Regions from separate parts of the Novosphingobium sp. FG137 genome, predicted to be linked through region 1. Evidence: predicted binding sites of a transcription regulator. Region 1 holds the regulator's gene; each other region holds the start of a gene.
What was found. The regulator LexA, encoded in region 1, represses DNA repair genes until DNA is damaged. The targets are predictions, from matches to a motif close to GTTCCNCNCTTGTTCT.
Positions count from the first base shown of each region.

Region 2: a site for LexA is predicted at 3,274-3,289, ahead of ACODS2_RS16825 (Y-family DNA polymerase). Genes of this name have one in related genera too.
Region 3: a site for LexA is predicted at 2,441-2,456, ahead of ACODS2_RS14435 (ATP-dependent helicase). Genes of this name have one in related genera too.

Region 1 covers NZ_JBMDKN010000005.1:434,839-439,492, forward strand. The annotation lists gene moaC (cyclic pyranopterin monophosphate synthase MoaC) at 110-580, shown strand; gene ACODS2_RS16635 (molybdopterin molybdotransferase MoeA) at 577-1,788, shown strand; gene lexA (transcriptional repressor LexA) at 1,867-2,559, shown strand; gene ACODS2_RS16645 (ComEC/Rec2 family competence protein) at 2,553-4,654, opposite strand, start outside.
Region 2 covers NZ_JBMDKN010000006.1:12,219-16,872, reverse strand. The annotation lists gene ACODS2_RS16855 (hypothetical protein) at 1-344, opposite strand, end outside; gene ACODS2_RS16850 (DUF7146 domain-containing protein) at 433-1,290, opposite strand; gene ACODS2_RS16845 (hypothetical protein) at 1,317-1,604, opposite strand; gene ACODS2_RS16840 (DUF3768 domain-containing protein) at 1,604-1,981, opposite strand; gene ACODS2_RS16835 (hypothetical protein) at 2,004-2,354, opposite strand; gene ACODS2_RS16830 (SOS response-associated peptidase) at 2,460-3,086, opposite strand; gene ACODS2_RS16825 (Y-family DNA polymerase) at 3,323-4,570, shown strand; gene ACODS2_RS16820 (hypothetical protein) at 4,567-4,654, shown strand, end outside.
Region 3 covers NZ_JBMDKN010000004.1:511,548-516,201, reverse strand. The annotation lists partial or broken gene ACODS2_RS14450 (pseudouridine synthase) at 1-42, shown strand, start outside; gene rsmD (16S rRNA (guanine(966)-N(2))-methyltransferase RsmD) at 396-944, shown strand; gene ACODS2_RS14440 (MFS transporter) at 1,083-2,348, opposite strand; gene ACODS2_RS14435 (ATP-dependent helicase) at 2,460-4,654, shown strand, end outside.

The DNA of each region.
Region 1 (4,654 bases):
AACCGCGCATTTCCTTGGTGCTTGAGCCACTTTTCCGCCCCGAAGACCCCGCCCTCGCGTTCTCGCTCAGGACTGTGTCAACTGTGTCAACTTTGTTGGATTTCAGGGCATGAGCGAGCTTACCCACCTCGATTCGCAAGGCCGCGCCCGCATGGTCGATGTCGGCGGCAAGGCCGAGACGCAGCGCGTCGCCGTCGCCAAGGGCCGAATCCGCATGAATGCAGCCACGCTCGCCGCGCTGCGTGATGGCACCACGCCCAAGGGCGATGTCCTCGCCGTCGCCCGCATCGCCGGGATCATGGCGGCCAAGCGCACGGCCGAGCTGATCCCGCTGTGCCACCCGCTGGCGCTCGATGCCGTCAGCGTCGAATTTGCTTTCGTGGAGGACGGCGTCGAGGCCCGCGCCACCGCCTCGCTCACCGGCCGCACCGGGGTCGAGATGGAAGCCCTCACCGCCGTCTCGGTCGCGCTCCTCACCGTCTACGACATGGCGAAAGCCATCGACAAGGGCATGGTGATCGACGGTGTGCGCCTGATCGAAAAGCGCGGCGGCAAATCCGGCGATTGGCGCGCGCCGTGAGCCAACCGCAGGCACCGGCTCGCCCCAACCCGCCCCTTGCGCTTGAGGAAGCGCAGCGCCGCCTGATGGCCCTCGCCCCCGCGCTCCCTATCGAGCACCGCGCCACCGCCGATTGCCTCGGCTTCCATCTTGCCGAGCCGCTCGCAGCGCTGCGCACGCAGCCCGCTGCCGATGTTTCCGCGATGGACGGCTACGCCCTGCGCGCCGCCGATCTCCCCGGTCCCTGGCGCGTGATCGGCGAAAGTGCCGCTGGCCGGCCCTTCGCGGGCACTGTCGGCCCGAGCGAGGCCGCGCTCATCAGCACCGGCGCGCTTGTCCCCGCCGGCGCGGACATGGTGCTCATCCAGGAAGATGCATCGCGCGAGGGCGATACGCTCACCCTCACCGGCACGCCGCCCGAGCCGCCTTCCCGCCATATCCGCCCCGTCGGCATGGATTTCCGCACCGGTGATGTGCTGATGGCCCCCGGCACGAAGATCGGCGCCGCGCAGATCGCATTGGCGCTCACCGCAGGCCACGCCCACTTGCCCGTGCGCCGCCAACTCCATCTCGCGGTGATCGATGGCGGCGACGAACTTGCCGCACCCGGCGCCGAGCTTGCCGACCACCAGCTTCCGGCCAGCAACAGCGCCATGCTCGCCGCGCTTGCCACCCAGCCCGCTGTGCGGATCACCCGGATCGGCCCGGTACCAGACCGGCTCGAGGCGCTGAAAGCCGCGTTCGACGCCGCGCGCGATGCGGACGTCATCGTAACCAGCGGCGGCGCTTCGGTCGGCGATCACGATCTCGTCCGCCCCGCGCTTGCCGAACTCGGCGCAGAGCTTGCCTTCTGGCGCGTCGCGATCAAGCCCGGCAAACCGCTGCTGATCGCGACGCGCGGGACGCAGGTCATCCTCGGCCTGCCGGGCAACCCCGCCGCGGCCTTCGTCACCGGTTTCCTCTTCCTCCTCCCTGTCATCCGCGCCGCGCTGGGGGCTGCCGATGCAATGCCGCGCCCCATCCCCGCCGCGCTCAAGGAAGCCATGCCCGCAGGCGGCAGCCGCATGGAATTCCTGCGCGCCGTGTGGGACGCGGGCGAAGTCTCGCTCGACGGACTGCAGGATTCCGGCGCGCTGTCATCGCTTGCCCGCGCCAACGCCCTCGTTGTGCGCCCGGCGAACGAACCCGAAACACCTGCAGGTCAGTTTGTTCCTGTATACCTGCTGTAAATGCACGGAATTGCTTGACGACCTCTTTTTCGTTGCTTATTCGTTCCGCATTCGTTCACTAGATGGGAGTGCGCACGGATGCTCACGCGCAAGCAGCATGAACTGCTGACCTTTATTCAGACCCGCCTTGAGGCAACCGGCATCTCCCCCTCGTTCGAGGAAATGAAGGAAGCGCTCGATCTCAAGTCGAAGTCGGGCGTACACCGGCTTATCTCGGCGTTGGAAGAACGCGGCTTCATCCGCCGCCTGCCCAACCGCGCCCGCGCCCTCGAAGTGATCCGCGAAAGCGATGCGGGCGGCGCCAAGCCCGCGCAGCGCGCCACGGCGAGCACGACCGCCGCGCTCGCCCCGCTGCGCAGCCCTGCCCCCGCGCGCGAACCCGCCAACGATGTGATCGAGATCCCGCTGCACGGCCGCATCGCCGCAGGCGTCCCGATCGAGGCGATGGAAGGCACGTCGATGCTCCCCGTTCCTGCCGCACTGCTCGGCTCGGGTGAGCACTATGCGCTCGAAGTTTCGGGCGACTCCATGGTCGAAGCCGGTATCCTTGATGGCGACTATGCGCTCGTGCGCCGCACCGATACCGCGCGCGATGGCGAGATTGTCGTCGCGCTGGTGCGGGGGGAAGAGGCAACGCTCAAGTACCTGCGGCGCGAACGCGGCATGGTCCGCCTCGATCCCGCCAATGCGGCCTATGATCCGCAGTTCTACCAGCCACACGAAGTGCAGGTTCAGGGCAAGCTTGCGGGGCTCCTCCGCCGCTATCACTGAGTGGACGCAGGGTCCGGCCCTCCGGTAGCAACCGGGGCCGGACCTTTCCCCTTCCCCCTTGGCTGCCAAGGGGGAAGACGGTGGAACCAGCCGTGATCGCCTTGGGTTTCAGCGACCGTGCGCACCCGGCCCGATACGAGATCGATGGCCAGCCCGCCCGTCTGGCCCAGCAGCGCCCGATCAGCCTTCAGCAGCCGCGGCTTGCAGGCGCTTGGCAGGCGGCGATCCGCCACCACGATATCGGCCCGCGCGCAGGCCGCCGCGAGCACCGGGATCGCCACCAGGTCCTTGCCCCGCGCCATCAGCAGATCAAACCGCCGTCCACCCCGCACCAGCGAGACAGCACAGAAATCCGGGTTGCACCGCGCGCCCTTCCAGTCCTCCAGCGCCACCGCGTCGCCCGTCATTCCCGCGTTTTCCAGCAGCGCCGTGCGGGTATAGCTCTCCTCACGCACCGCGCGCAGCACAAGCAGGTCCGGCCCCTCACCAGTGATCCCCACATGGTGCCCATCACCTGAAACCAGCACATCCGGCGTGCGCGTCAACATCAGCGCCAGCACCCCCAGCGCGATCGGCACGAAGCCCCAGAGACGCACTCGCCCGCTCCACAACGCGATCCACAGCAACCCGCCGACGAACAGCGCGAATGTTGCGCCGCTCATCCCCGGCATCATCGTCACCGCACCCGGCTGGCCCGCCACCAGATGCGCGAGCCACAGCAGCAGTTCGAGCGACTTGCCCACCGCCCACCACGCCGGCGCGCCCAGCCCGACAAGGTCGAGCGCCAATGCCAGTGCGATGAGCGGCATCGTGAGCACTGTCGTGAGCGGGATCGCGATCACGTTGGCCGCCGCGCCGTAGAGGCCGGCGCGGTGGAAGTGGAACAGGCTGATCGGCATCAGCGACAGCTCGATCACCAGCCCCGTCATCAGCAGCATCGCCAGATTCCGTCCCAGCCGCGCGACCCGCCCCTCATGGCTGTGCGAGAGAAACGCCTTGGCAGGGGCAGACGTGCTGAACGCCACGATCGCGATCACCGAGGCGAAGCTCATCTGGAAGCTCGGCCCCAGCACAGCTTCAGGCCAGAGCAGCATGACAATCAGCGCCGCGGTCGCGAGCAGCCGCAGCGACAGCGGATCGCGCCCCAGCGCCAGCGCAGTCAGCACCAGCAGCGAACCTGCGACCGACCGCACCGTCGGCACTTCGGCGCCGGTCAACAGCGTGTAGAACAAGCCGACCCCCGCGCCGACACCTGCCGCCAGCAGCGGCAGACGCACGCGCAGGGCAATGAACGGGAACAGCGCGAGCAGCCGGATCGTGAGGAAATAGGCGCCGGCGATCACCGCGCTCACGTGCAGGCCGCTGATCGAAAGCAAGTGCGTGAGGCCCGCATCGCGCATCGCCTCCTCATCATCCTGCGCAATCGCGCCGCGGTCACCGCTGGCGAAGGCCGCCGCGATCGTGCCCGGCGAACCCGCGAGCTGCGTGCGGACATGGTCGGCCAGCCGCTGCTGCCAACGCCGCAGCGACCAGCCCTCCTGCGCGGGCGCGACGATGGTAACCGATCCGATGACGCTGCCGGTGGCGGCCAAGCCCTGAAACCACGCGGCGCGGGCAAAATCGTAGGAGCCCGGCAGCATCGGCGGCGCGGGCGGCATCAGCCGGGCGCGCAGGCGGACCTCGGCGCCTTCGACAAGGCCGGGCTGGTCATTCTCGTCCGGCAGGTTGAGCCGCACCTGCAACGGCTCGGCATGGCCTTCCACCCGCGCTCTTATCAGCAGGCGCACCCGGTCGCGCGCGCCTTCCACCTGCCGGTCGATCACGCGGCCCTCGATCATCACGACTTCGGGCCGAGCAATGCCCGCCTCACCCACCAGCACCGACTTGGCCCAGATCACCGCACAGCCCGCCGCCAGCATCAGCGCCATGCCGATCAATGCGGAGCGCAAGTGACCAAGATCGCCTTCCGAATCGATCAGCAACCCGCCCGCTACCGCCGCACCGCACAATGCGAGGAAGCCCGCCCATTGCCAGGGCCCCGCGAAGACGGCCCAGCAAGCGATTCCAATGCCGAAGCCCACCGCCAGCCATGGTC
Region 2 (4,654 bases), on a different contig from region 1:
CGGATGGCGTCGATGGCATCGTCGTCGTCATCCAACCCAGCCTCTGCGAGGTTGGAGCGCAATTGGGGCGCGACCTCGTGATACCAGGTCTGGCCAAACGCGGCGGGCGGAAACTCGGCCTCCATCACCTCCTCGATCTCGTGCCCCTCATAGCGGGCATCGATGATCTTCGCGGCCAGTGCGTTGAGGCTCTTGAGCGACCAGCAGTCGGAGCGGTCCCGCCAATAACGGGTATGGGGGAAGTTCTCCGCCAATGCCCCGATCCAGCTTTCACCAGCGGCGCTGGCCAGAAAGGCGGGATCGGCAAGAGCATTGGGCGCGGGCAGAGCGGGAACGGTGAACATGGGTTTTGGGCCTCCTTTCGGGTTCACCCGGCCAGCCTCCCTCTCGGCTTTGCCGCCCCTGCACATGTCCACCTGTCCACAAGTGGACTTATGAGGCGGTGGACATGTGAACAGGTGGACGTGTTATCTCCGCCCAGTCGTTGAAGCCTGCCGGACAGCGCTCAATGGCGAAGGGCATGGCGGTAGTCCGCCGGGCCATGACGGCCAATTGCGCCGCCTGCATCCCTTCGCGGTCATTGTCGGGCAGCAAGATGACCTGATCGACGCCATCGCCAACGGCGAAGCCGCCGAAGTTTCGCACGCCAAAGCAGGTGCCCGCTTCCCGGCCAGTGATCTGCCGGTAGGCGCAGGCCGATTCAAAGCCCTCGGCAATCCGCATGGCCCCGCCTGCGAAGGCGGCAGGCCAGGTGCCGCCGCGCGAATTGCCGAGCATCATGCGATGGGTTCGCCTGCCCGTGACAGGATCGAGGAACAGGCGCTGGATCGCGATCAGGCGCCGGGCCTTGAAGACGCCAACCAGCAAAGCTGGAAGGCGACGCGGCACAGGGCCGCGCCCCATCGGGCAGGCAGGATGGAAGCGCACATCGGGCGGCAGAAAGGTGATGCCACGAATGTCGCGGAGATAGCGCTGCGCCAGCGTGCCGGCGACGGGCGAAGCCTCATCCCAAAGGCGCTGGAAAGGCGCAGGCCTATCATTGGCCGGGACGGGCAAAGCCCGCTGGCCAAGCACCGAATGGCCGAGCACCTCGCGGATCGCCCGCATAACCTCGCTCCCATCGCAGCCAGCAAAGCAATGGACGAGGATCGATTGCCGCCCCTGTCGTATCGACAGGCTGGGCGTGCGATCCTCATGGGCTGGGCATGGCACCAGCGCATAGCGGCCATTCCAGCGCCCGCCGAGGCGCTCCACAATGGCGAGCGTCTCAGCCGTGGGTTGATAGCGCATGGTAAGCGGTCCTGATGATGGTGAGATCAGCCACGGCAATGGCGGCAGCCAGAGCCGTCGCAGCAATCGGCCCAGGCGCTGATGTGCAGGGTCGATCCGTCCGTGAAACGGGCGGATACGCCGGTGGCATATTCCAGCGTGCTAGCGTCGCGGTCGAGCTCGAAGCGCCAGTCCTCCTCAAGCCTTTCCCAGACCTCGTAAATGTGGACGAAGTTGCAGTTGAAGTCGGGAAAGGAATGGCGCGCGAGGTCGGCGATGGTGACCTCGGCACCGAACCTTTCGTGGGCGCGGTCGACGACAAGCTGCCCGCACATCAGTAATCCTCGGGCAGCAGGATGGTCATCACCCGCGTGGTGACCGAGGCATCGGCCGGATCCTCCGAGCCGAATTCCATCGCTGCGTCATAATAGTCGATCTTCATCCAAACCTTGCGGCCGAGGAACTCGATGGCGGCGAAATCGCGCTCGGGGCTGTCCTCGGAGAAGGTGCAATGGCGAAAGGCCGCCATCAGGCGGGCTTGCAGGACGATAGGCTCTTCGGGCGCGCCCTCGGCCTCGGCCAGTCTTTCGAGGCAATTGCGGGTGATAACAACGCGGGCCGTCCGATCGAGGCCGAGGCGGGTGCGGTCATTGAGCCGGGCGATCTGTTCCAGGCGCGCGTCAGCGCCCGCCGGCGTGGCGGTGGTCAGCATGATGGTTCTCCGGTGGTGGGGTTCAGGCGGCGGACGTGGCGAGCGCGGCCAGTGCGGGATCGATGGCGAAGCCGAGCGCTTGGGCCAGCGCGATGGCGGCCGCGATGTCGTCGGTGCTGATGTTGAATGCGGCGGCGAAATCCGCCAGCGTCTCATGCGCTTTGGGCTGGACGCCATGGAGTTTGCCCGTCACCTGCGTGACAGCAAAGGGCCAGCAATGGGCCACGCCGACGACGCCTTCCGGCAGAATAAGCAGCGTGTCTCCGCTGGCGATTCGATCGTCGGTCTGGGTGGCGTCATAGGCGTTGCCGGTACTGGCAAAGCCATGAATGCGCCGGGGTGTGAAGGCGAAGCGTTCGCTATCCGTGAGCATCGAGGGGGCAACTTTCGGGCGAGCGGAATTGCTCGCCACGCCACCTTCCACCTCAACTTTTTAGCTGTCGCCCAGACATCATTCTGTGCCTGACGGCGAATAGCGTCATTCGAATGGCAACATTCCCATCAGACCGCGCCCCGCCCACCGGGTCGTGGTCTGCTCAACAGCCAGTTCGTCGTCCCATGTCCGGCAAAGCCCGAAGGCTTCACGCGGAGAGCCTTCAATCCATGTCTTCCAGTGATCCTGCCGCAAGATCACCGGCATCCGATCGTGGACCTCGCGCATCTGGGGCGAGCTTTCGACCATGACCATCGTGTAGGCATCGCCCCATTCCTCGGTGGCGCGCCACAGGCCTGCCACCGCAAAAGGCTCGCCTCCGGGGAGCGAATACCAAGTCCGGGTCATATGGCCGGTCTCACCTTCCGGCTCGGCCCAGGCCGAGACGGGGATAAGGCAGCGGCGGCTTTCAAAGCTGGCCCGCCAGAAGGCGGTGCTCAGCTTGTCGTCACGGGCATTGGTGACGGGCTTGGGCTTGAGTTTCTGGCCATTGCGGCCAGTCATAATCAGCGGGAAGCCCCAGTTCATAACTTTCAGGCGGCGCCCGGCCATCACCAGACCAGGATAACCGGGATAGACTTCTTCGCTGTAATTGGCGCCTTGGGTGGCCTCGACACCAAACAGGTGGGCAATGTCGGCAGCAGGTTTGTTCAGGCGATAAAGATTACACATGCGACCTTGCCTCTCCCCCGGCAGGTTGTCTGTCAACCGCCACAGGCCTGAATATGGTTTTTGGCCCCGGCAGGCGGGCCGAGGATAAGCAGGCAGCTTGCCCCAGATTTTCCAAAGAGCGGCCTTCGGGCCGACCATTTTTGCCCGATGGTCTGTGCCGACCGGGCCATGCCCCTATTGCCTACAAGTTCCTATTATGTTCTCATTTATGGCTCACCCGATTCGGGCTGGAGCCCATGCGAAAACCAACGACGATTGAACACCTTTACCTTGATTTTGATGGATTCTTTGCTTCCGTCGAACAATTGCGCGACCCTCGCCTGCGGGGGCGGCCAGTTGGCGTGATCCCCTATGCCGGCGGCGGGCGCACCTGCATCATCGCGTGCTCGCGCGAGGCGAAGGCGCGCGGCGTGAAGAACATCATGATGGTCGATGAAGCACGCCGGATCTGCCGCGACATCGTTCTGGTGCCGCAAAAACCGGATCTCTATCGCAGGGCGCACAATGCCCTGATTGCGGAGATCGGGTCGGTGATCCCGGTCGACCAAGTGAAGTCGATCGACGAAGTCTCGTGCTGGCTGGACGAGACCCAGCGGGGCGAGCCCACCGACCTTGCCCAGCGGATCAAGAACACCATCCGCTACAACATCGGCGCGACATTGACCTGCTCGATTGGCTTTGCCGCCAACCGGCATCTGGCCAAAATCGCCAGCGACACCAAAAAGCCCGATGGTCTGACGATCTGGTATCCCGAAGACGTGCCCGCTCAACTCGCAAGGCTGAAGCTGGACGATATTCCCGGCATTGGCCGCTCGATGGTGAAGCGGCTTGCCGCAGCCCGCGTCGGCGACGTGCCGGGCCTGCTCGCGCTGCAACCCAAGCAGATGCGGGCGCTTTGGCGCAATGTGACGGGCGAGCGGCTTTGGTACGCGCTCCATGGCTATGCGGTGGAGGCGCCGGAAACCGAACGGAACATGTTCGGCCATGCCCGCGTACTGCCGCCCGATCATCGTAGTCTGGATGACGCGCGTACCATCGCCCGCCTGCTGCTGGTCAAGGCCGCAAGGCGGATGCGGCGGTCCAATTTCTATGCCTCGGCGCTCTATCTCTGGCTCAAGGGCTTCGAGCGTGGCTGGGGCAATGTCGCTCCACTGGGCGAGGTTCAGGACGACATGGCTATTCTCGCCGCGCTCGGCGAACTGTGGGAGCGGGTGACGGCCGTAATCCCGCCGGCGACCAAGATCATGCGCGTCAGCGTGACGTTGGGGGAACTGACGCTCGACACGGCGCGGCAGCCCGATCTGTTCGCCAATGACGACAAGGAGAGGCAGCGCTGCGAGGCGTTGAGCCGGACCATGGACGGCCTCAATTCCCGCTTCGGCCAGACGGTGGTGAGCGTCGGCCCCTGGGCGCCGCCCGCCGGTGGCAATGTCGGATCGAAGATCAGCTACACGCGCATTCCAGAGGCGGAGGACAATTGGTGAGCTGGCTCGACGCCATCCAGTTGCGCGATCTCGATGCCGAAACGCGGCTCGAACTCACCTGCCGCACCTGCGGCAAGGTGCGCT
Region 3 (4,654 bases), on a different contig from region 1:
GAAGTGCCGCAGGTCGTGGTCGAGCGCTTCCGCAAGGGCCTCGCCGGCGATCACGCCACCCGCGTGCAGCAGGCCGTCCACGCCGGAAAGGCCTATGCGCCGCGCGCGCCGAAGCCGGTTGAAGAAGCCGCCAAGCCCGCAAGGCCGGCGCGCCCGCTGCGCGAGCCCGAACGGCCTTCGCGCGCGCGCGCCGAACGTGTGCGGCCTTCCGCCGATGCTGGTCAGTTTGTCGCCAAGCCTTCCGCACCCAAGCAGCCCGCGAAAACCTATCCCAACCGGCCTTATGCCAAGACTCCCGCCGAGGCGCCGTCACCCGGGCCCGATCAACGCGCGCCGAGCAGGACGCTGCGCAGTTCGCCCAGAAAGCCCGGCGGGCGGCCCGGAGCCAAGCGCTGATGCTGCGGATCATTGCCGGCACCTGGCGCGGTCGCAAGCTCTCGGCCCCGGCGGGCGACACCACGCGGCCGACCGCAGACCGTACGCGCGAAACGCTGTTCTCGATGCTCACCAGCCGCCTAGGCAGCTTCGAGGAGCTCACGGTTGCGGACCTCTTCGCAGGCTCGGGCGCGCTCGGCCTCGAAGCGCTTTCACGCGGCGCGGCCAAGGCCGTGTTCGTGGAGCAGGACGCCGCCGCGATCCGCGCCCTTCGCGCCAATATCGCCGCGCTTCATGCGCAGGCCCAGTGCGACGTGCGCGCCGCCTCGGTCCTCGCGCTCGGCCCCGTGCCAGCCCCGCTCGATGTGGTGATGCTCGATCCGCCCTACGGCTCGGGCGCGGGCGCAGTTGCCATCGACCGCTTGCTGCGGCTCGGCTGGATCGGTCCCGGCACCTGGGTCAGCCTTGAAACCCATGCCGATGAACCCGCCGGCGTGCGCAGCCTTGAAATCGATGCGGAGCGAAAGGTCGGCAAGGCAAGGCTGACACTGATGCGGGTGGCGGAATAACCCCTCCGCCTTCGCTTCGCTCAGGCACCTCCCCATTTGCACTTCGTGAAAATGGGGAGGGCAATACGGTCCTCCCCATTTTTGCAAAGCACAAATGGGGAGGTGGCCCGCCGCAGGCGGGTCGGAGGGGTAATCTTCCTAAACCCCCCGCGGCGCCGCCAGCACCCCCACCAGCGTCACCACCCCAGCCGCCGTCAGCACCAGCCCTGTCCACACCACACCGCCATGCACCGCAAGCCACGCGGCTCCCAGCGGCGCCAGCGCTCCGCCGACGATCCCGCCCAGATTGAACGCCAGCGAAATGCCCGTATAGCGCACATCCACCGGATAGAGCGAAGGCAGCCAAGCCCCGATCGGGCCATAGCACAGCCCCATCACGAACAGCGTGGCCGAGAGCGTCAGGAACAGCACCGGCAGCGATCCCGCCGCAAGCCCGCTGCCAAAGACAAGCCCTACCAGCCCGGTCAGCGCCGCCCCCACCGCCATCACCAGCCGCGGCGAGGCGGCATCGGACCACCAGCCCGAAACCACGATGCCGATCGCAAACACCACGTCCGCGCCCAGCTGGATCGCCAGCACCGTCTCGCGCGGGTAACCCAGCTTGGTCGTCGCGAATGAAAGCGCGAAGGTCGTCGCAAGATAGAACAGCGAAAAGCACGCGATCACGCCCATCGTGCCCGCCAGCACCGCGCCGGGATGGTCTGCCAGCAGCTTGCCCAGCGGCACGCGCGGCGGCGGCGCGGCTTCCAGCGAGGCCTTGAACGCGGGCGTCTCGCCGATACGCAGCCGGATCCACAGCCCCAGGATCACCAACAGCGAACTCGCCAGAAACGGCACGCGCCACCCCCAGCTGAGGAAGTCCGACTCGGACAGGAAGAGCCCCAGCAGCAGGAACAACCCATTGGCAAACAGGAACCCCAGCGGTGCCCCCAGCGGCGCGGCAATGCCAAACCGGGCTTCCATACCCTTTGGCGCATTCTCGACCGCGAGCAGCGACGCCCCGCCCCATTCACCGCCAAGGCCGAACCCCTGGCCAAAGCGCAGCAAGCACAGCATCGCAGGTGCAAGCCATCCTGCCACCGCATAACCGGGCAGGAAGGCGACCAGAAAGGTCGAGACACCCATCAATAGCAGCGAGACGACCAGCGTTGATTTGCGCCCGATCCGGTCCCCGAAATGGCCGAACGCCACCGCGCCCACCGGACGCGCAAAGAACGCGATCCCGAAGGTCATCAGCGCCAGCAGCGTTTGCGCGGCCTGGCTCTCGGCGGGGAAGAACAGCGGCCCGATTACCAGCGCGGCGGCGGTGCCGAAGATGTAGAAATCGTAGAACTCGACCGCCGTGCCGACGAGGCTGGCCATGAGCACACGCGCGTGGACCACGAACGGATTTGCAGTGTTCATATATCCCCTACCCCGGCTTCATGGGTGCCATGCCCGCTCGCTTCGGTTGGCGCAACCAGCCTCCTCCCCGCAGACTTGCACGCACCGGCGAAGTTCCCTACTTGTTCCGGTGTGACGCTTGTAACCGCACCTGATTCCGCCTGGCTTGAAGGCCTCAATCCCCCGCAGCGCGAGGCCGTGCTGACGACCGAAGGCCCCGTGCTCATGCTCGCGGGCGCGGGCACCGGCAAGACCGCCGCGCTCACCGCGCGCCTTGCGCACCTGCTGCGCTCGCGCCTCGCCTGGCCGCCCGAGATTCTCTGCGTCACTTTCACCAACAAGGCCGCGCGCGAAATGCGTGAGCGTGTCGGCCAGCTGATCGGCCCTTCGGTAGAAGGTATGCCCTGGCTCGGCACGTTCCACTCGGTCGCCGCCAAGATGCTGCGCCGCCATGCCGAACTGGTCGGCCTGCAAAGCACCTTCACGATCATCGACACGGACGACCAGCTGCGCCTGCTGAAGCAGCTCATCCAGGCCGAAGGGATCGACGACAAGCGCTGGCCCCCGCGCCAGCTCGCGGGCCTGATCGACCGCTGGAAAAACCGTGGCCTCGGCCCCAAGGACTTGGATGCGCTCGACAACGAGGCCTATGCAAACGGCAAGGGCGCGAAGTTCTACGCGCTCTATCAAGACCGCCTGCGCGCGCTCAATGCCTGCGATTTCGGCGATCTCACGCTCCACATGCTCACCATCTTCAAGCAGCACCGCGAAGTGCTGGAATCTTGGCAGAGCCGCTTCAAATACGTGATGGTGGACGAATATCAGGACACCAACGCCGTCCAGTACCTCTGGCTCCGCCTCCTCGCGCAAGGGCGCAAGAACATCTGCGTAGTGGGCGATGACGACCAGTCGATCTACTCATGGCGCGGCGCAGAAGTCGCCAATATCCTGCGCTTCGAAAAGGATTTTCCCGGCGCCAAGGTGATCCGGCTGGAGCAGAACTACCGCTCTACCCCGCACATCCTCGCCGCCGCCGGCGGGGTCATCGCGGAAAACAGCCAGCGCCTCGGCAAGACGCTGTGGACCGAGGTGAACGGCGGCGACAAGGTCCGCGTCATCGGCGTGTGGGACGGCCCCGAGGAAGCCCGCCGCGTCGGCGAGGACATCGAGCGCCTCGAGCGCGAAGGCGCGCCGCTGGACCGCATCGCCATCCTCGTGCGCGCCTCGTTCCAGACGCGCGAGTTCGAGGACCGCTTCATCCAGATCGGCCTGTCCTACAAGATCGTCGGCGGCTTCCGCTTCTACGAACGCGCCGAAGTGCGCGACGCGCTCGCCTACTTGCGCGTCATCGCCTCCCCGCAAGACGACCTCGCCTTCGAGCGCATCTACAACGCCCCCAAGCGCGGGCTGGGTGACAAGACGCTGGAGAAGCTTCATCGCCACGCCCGCGCGCGCGGCATTCCGCTGGCCGCCGCCGCAATCGAACTGTGCGATACCGACGAACTCCCCGCCCGCGCCCGCGCCACGCTGTCCAGCCTGATGCGCAGCTTCATCGGCTGGCGCGACGGGATCGCGACGCTCACCCCCGCCGAACTGATGCGCACCGTGCTCGATGAATCTGGCTACACCGCCGCCTTGCAGGCCGAAAAAAGCACCGAAGCCTCAGGTCGCCTCGAAAACCTCACCGAACTCGCCCGCGCGATGGAGGAATACGAGACGCTCGGCGATTTCCTCGAACACGTCAGCCTTGTCATGGACAACGACGCCGCGGCGGATACCGAGAAGGTCACCGTGATGACCATCCACGCCGCCAAGGGCCTCGAATTCGACAACGTGTTCCTACCCGGCTGGGAAGAAGGCGTGTTCCCCTCGCAGCGCGCGCTCGATGAAGGCGGCCTCGCCAGCCTCGAGGAGGAACGCCGCCTCGCCTATGTCGCGATCACCCGCGCGCGCAAACGCTGCACCATTCTCCACGCCGCCAACCGCCGCATCTATGGCCAGTGGACCAGCTCGATCCCCAGCCGCTTCGTCGGCGAACTGCCCGCCGATCATATCGAGGAAGAAACCACGATGAGCGGCGGAGCATCCCTGTGGCGCGCACAGTGGTCCGAACACTCGGACCCCTTCGCCGAAGTCGCCCGCGCCAACCCCGCGCGCAACCTCACCCGCGGCCCCGGCTGGCAACGCGCCGCCGCCACGACCTACGATGCCACCCCCAAACGCATCGCCGAACCCAGCCGCAGCGCCGCCAGCTTTGCCGCCAAGCCCCGTACCGACATCACCATCGGCACCCGCGTGTTCCACGACAAGTTCGGCTACGGCGTGGT